2 regions of the Plantactinospora sp. CA-294935 genome follow, and region 2 is predicted to be linked to the other one. Evidence: riboswitches for the same ligand, from Rfam matches in the RefSeq annotation. Region 2 holds a riboswitch; the other holds the start of a gene.
The links. Region 2 has a riboswitch for cobalamin ahead of ACQEVC_RS38260 (CbtB domain-containing protein). Riboswitches for the same ligand answer to the same signal wherever they lie in the genome.

Region 1 (2,461 bases), 2.3 Mb from region 2:
GTCCCCGGTGGCCAGGTCGAGTCGGACCCGGCGCACCTCGCCGCCACCCCCGTCCGCCGGCCGGTCGGGGCCGGGTTTCCCGGTCGGCGCCGGAGTCCGGCCGGCGGCCCGTACGGTGTGCCCGGCCCGGGCCAGTTCCGGGGTGAGTACCCGGCCCAGCCGCCCGGTCGCCCCGGTGATCAGGATTTCCATGCATCTCTCCGCGTGTCGTCGGACCGGGCCGACCCGGACCGGCGGTCGGCGGGCGGGCCACGGTGGTGTCGCGGGAAGGACGGGCGACCACCCGTCGTTGTGACCGCGCCTCGGGCCCGCGCCACGGCACCGACGGCGGAGCGCCGTCGAGAAACTCGTCGCCGTACACGGGCGCGTACGGCGGCGGGGAACGGGCGGCCGTCGCCGTCCCGCTCGTTCCGCGTTCCCCGCCCGTCGCGCTGCGGGCGGGGGACGAGGTCGACACGCCGATACGACATCTTGGGGTATGACTTTCGGGCCATCCCTATATATGGTGTTGATCGTAGCTGGTTCGGCCGCCGCCCGGCGGTCGAGGCAAGAGGGAACCCGGTGGGAGTCCGGGACTGCCCCGCAGCGGTGAGTGGGAACGACCGCCGTCATCACGCACTGGGTCGTCCGGCCGGAAACCGGACCGCCTGGGAAGCGACGGCCAGTAGGCGAACCCGGGTACGCCCGCGGCCGGCCCACGAGTCCGAAGACCTGCCAGCGCGCCGCGTACGAGCCCGTACGCGGCGGTCCGAGGCCGCGCGGGACGGCCGACGCCACCGACGTACGCCAGCGCGTGCCCGTCGGCGTCTCCGCGCGGGCTCCTCCTCCACCGGAGGAGTCGAGTGCGCGAGGAGAGAGTTGTGACGGTCACCGAGGCCACGCCGAGCGGGGCAGCGCCGGGAGACGCCGAGCAGTCGACGATGTCGGGTACCGCCGGTCACCGTACCGGCCGGGACGCCCGACCGCCGCGGGTCCGGGGCCGCGGCGGCGGCACCGCGCCGGCCGACGTCGCCACGATCGCCCGCGCGCTGCGGCACGAGGCCGACGACCTCCCCGACGTCGACCCGGTACGGGTGGCGACCCGGGCGGTCAACGGCCTGCCCGACGGGGCGACCGCCGCCGAACTGCACCGGCTCTGCGTGCAGACCGCCGCCGACCTGATCGGGGAGGAGCCCCAGTACTCCCGGTTGGCCGCCCGGCTGCTCGCCGGATACCTCGACCAGGAGGTCCGGGGGCAGGGCGTCGGCTCGTTCAGCGAGTCGATCCGACTCGGGCACCGGCACGGCCTGATCGGCGACGAGACGGCCGAGTTCGTCCGGGCGCACGCCCGGGAGCTGGACGACGCCGTCGACCCGGCCGCCGACCGGCGCTTCGAGTACTTCGGGCTGCGTACGGTCTACGACCGGTACCTGCTGCGGCATCCGGCGGACCGGCTGGTGCTGGAGACCCCGCAGTACTGGCTGCTCCGGGTCGCCTGCGGGCTGTCCCGTACCCCGGACGAGGCGATCGGCTTCTACCGGCTGATGGCGTCGCTGGCCTACCTGCCCAGCTCACCGACGCTGTTCAACTCGGGCACCCGGCACACCCAGATGTCCTCCTGCTATCTGGTCGACTCGCCCCGAGACGAACTGGACTCGATCTACGACCGGTACGCGCAGGTGGCGCGGCTGTCCAAGTTCGCCGGTGGGATCGGCATCGCCTGGTCCCGGGTCCGCTCCCGGGGCGCGTTGATCCGGGGCACCAACGGCGCCTCCAACGGGATCGTCCCGTTCCTGCGTACCCTCGACTCGTCGGTCGCGGCGGTCAACCAGGGCGGTCGGCGCAAGGGCGCGGCCTGCGTCTATCTCGAACCGTGGCACCCGGACGTCGAGGAGTTCCTGCAACTGCGGGACAACACCGGCGAGGAGGCCCGGCGGACCCACAACCTGAACCTGGCCAACTGGATCCCGGACGAGTTCATGCGGCGGGTCGAGGCGGACGGGACGTGGTCGCTGTTCGACCCGGACGAGGTGCCGGAGCTGCCCGATCTGTGGGGTGCGGAGTTCGACGCGGCGTACCGGGCCGCCGAGGAGCAGGACCGCTACGTCCGCCAGGTCCGGGCCCGTGACCTCTACGGGCGGATGATGCGCACGCTGGCCCAGACCGGCAACGGCTGGATGACCTTCAAGGACACCTCGAACCGGCTGTGCAACCAGACCGCCGAGCCGGGCAACGTGGTGCACCTCTCCAACCTCTGCACCGAGATCCTCGAGGTCTCCAGCGACACCGAGACCGCCGTCTGCAACCTGGGTTCGGTCAACCTGGCCGCACACCTGGTCGCCGGCCCGGCCGACCCGGGCGGCTCAGCCGCCGCCCCGGACGGGATCGACTGGGTACGGCTGCGGGAGACCGTCCGGACCGCGGTGACCTTCCTGGACCGGGTGATCGACATCAACTACTACCCGAGCCGGGAGGCGGCGGC
Region 2 (2,461 bases):
AGCGCGTACGCGGTCTGCCGGCCCGCCTCGGCGGGAGTACTGAGGCAGGCGTCGATCCGGCCGAACGGCCCGCGCCGACCTGGCCCGGTGCGGGCCAGCGCGCGGGCCGCCGCCAGGCCGGCGGGATCCAGGCTGTCGTCGCCACCGCCGAACACCGCCCGCCGCAGCGCGGCGGTGTGGGCGTGCGCGACCAGGTGCAGGCTGGTCGGGCTCACCGTCCGGCCGGGGCCTCGGCACCGTCCGGCGTCCCGGCGGACCGCTCCGGTCCACTGTCGACGGACGGCGGTCGGTTCCGGCCCCGCCAGCCGAGCAGCACGGCGAAGAGCAGGCCGATCCCGGTCCAGAGCACCACCTGGGTGCCCAGGGAGGCGAGCCGGAACTCCCACAGCAGGGTCGCCGGGAAGTCGCCCGGCACCTCCGCGAACGACGGCAGCACGGTGTAGGCGACCACCGTGACCAGCAGAAACGCGCCGACCGCCGCAGCGGCCCGCGGCGCGTCCGAGGCGTGCGGAGATATCGAGCGGTGCGCCAGGGCCCCGGCCCAGACCGCCACCAGGCCGAGCAGCACCAGCAGCAGGTAGCTGCCGGTCCGCTGGTCGATGGTGTCCGGGTTGCCGACCGCCGGCGGGTTCGCCGGATACTTGCCGAACGGTACGACGACCGCGCCGAGCAGCACCGCGCCGGCCAGCAGCAGCGCCGCCCGGCCGTCGTCGGAGCTGCGGAGTCGACGGCGCAGCAGGACGTACCCGGTGGCGAGCAGGCCGCCCATCGCGGCGCCGAACAGCCCGGTGGCCAGGAACAGCCCGGCGCGCTGACCGTCGCGCCCGACCAACTCCTCGGCGTGGTGGTCGGCCCCGACCTCGGGTGCGGAGTGGGTCGCCCGTTCCTCGATCGCGATCGCGGCATCGATCCGCGGCTCGCCGACGAGGTAGGCGAAGGTCCCGGCGATCAGACCGGCGACGAGGCCTGCGAGCAGGCCACGCAGCAGTACGGACAGGAACGTCGGCACGGCGGGAAGTCGATCAGTGGCAGGGGACGCCGAGCAGGTGCCGGCCGTCGTGCATCAGCTCGTGCAGGTACATGCCGCTGCGCGAGACGGCCCCCTGGTCGAACGCGACCAGGTAGGTCAGCAGGACGAGCACGGCCACGACGGCGAGGGCCGTCCACAGTAGCCGGGCGGAGACCACCGGGTGACTGAGCGGACGGGCCGGGACAGGGCTGGACATGCGTGTGAGACCTCCTCGGGGATGACGCGTCCCCGTCGACAGGCTGCGACGACCGAGCGTCCTGGCTCGCGGGCCCCCGACCGGGGTCGGGACCGCTCACAGTGGCGCGACCGCGCCGGACTCTCACCGGCTTCCCTCGTACCGCCGCAGATGGCCAGTCGACCGTAGCCGGGCGGTACCCGCCGGTCAACCGGGACACCGGTCGGGCAGCGGGGGCCGGGCCCGGCCGTACGCCGCACCGCCGGATCCGCCGACCGGGGGACCCGCTCCGGCGACCGGCACGGAGTCTCGACCGGCGACCGGCGACCGGCAGGCGGCAGGCGACCGGCAGGCGGACCGGTGCCGGCGGGCGGCAGGCCGGTGCCGGCGGGCGGGTGTCGGAGGTCACCACCCGGCGACCGCCCGGTTGTCCCGGCCGGAGCCGGCCGTTACCGTCGCGCCGTGACGACCCGGGTACTGCTGCTCGGCGGCACCGCCGAGGCGCGGGAACTGGCCGCCGCACTGGCCGGGCGTCCCGACACCGTGGTGGTCTCCTCACTGGCCGGCCGGGTCGCCGATCCCCGGCTGCCGGTCGGCGAGGTACGGATCGGCGGGTTCGGCGGACCGGCCGGACTCGCCCGCTGGCTGACCGAGCACCGGGTCGACGTACTCGTCGACGCCACACACCCGTACGCGGCGCGGATCAGGTCGTCGGCGGTCCGGGCGGCCGAGGCGACCGGAGTGCCGTTACTGCGGTTGGAGCGTCCCGGCTGGACGGCGGGTCCCGGGGACCGGTGGCACCGGGTGCCCGACCTCGCCGCCGCCGCCGAGCTGGTGCCCCGGCTGGGCCGCCGGGCCTTCGTCACCACCGGCCGGCAGGGACTGGGCGCGTTCCTGCACCTGACCGGCGTCTGGCTGCTGGTCCGGGTGGTCGACGAGCCGACGATCCCGTTGCCGGACAACGTCACCGTGCGGCGCGACCGGGGCCCTTACCAGGTGGCGTCGGAGTGCGAACTGCTGACCACGCACCGAATCGACGTGCTGGTCAGCAAGGACAGCGGCGGGACGTACACGATGGCGAAGCTGGCCGCCGCCCGCGAGCTGGGGCTGCCAGTGGTGCTGGTGGAGCGGCCGGCGCCGATCGCCCTGCCGGCGACGGTCACCGAGGTGACCGCGGCGCTGGCCTGGCTGGAGACGACGCTGCCGCGCCGGGCGATCGGCGGACCGCCCGGCGCATCGTCAGCGGCTCACGGGTA

Region 1: linked by a shared signal. The riboswitch ahead of ACQEVC_RS28605 (ribonucleoside-diphosphate reductase subunit alpha) and the one ahead of ACQEVC_RS38260 (CbtB domain-containing protein) in region 2 are both predicted to bind cobalamin.

The regions. Positions count from the first base shown of each region.
Region 1 covers NZ_JBNJMU010000001.1:6,498,740-6,501,200, forward strand. The annotation lists gene ACQEVC_RS28600 (SDR family oxidoreductase) at 1-192, opposite strand, end outside; cobalamin riboswitch at 503-733, shown strand; gene ACQEVC_RS28605 (ribonucleoside-diphosphate reductase subunit alpha) at 921-2,461, shown strand, end outside.
Region 2 covers NZ_JBNJMU010000001.1:8,769,849-8,772,309, forward strand. The annotation lists gene ACQEVC_RS38250 (histidine phosphatase family protein) at 1-215, opposite strand, end outside; gene ACQEVC_RS38255 (CbtA family protein) at 212-1,009, opposite strand; gene ACQEVC_RS38260 (CbtB domain-containing protein) at 1,023-1,226, opposite strand; cobalamin riboswitch at 1,261-1,404, opposite strand; gene ACQEVC_RS38265 (cobalt-precorrin-6A reductase) at 1,668-2,461, shown strand, end outside; gene ACQEVC_RS38270 (hypothetical protein) at 2,453-2,461, opposite strand, start outside.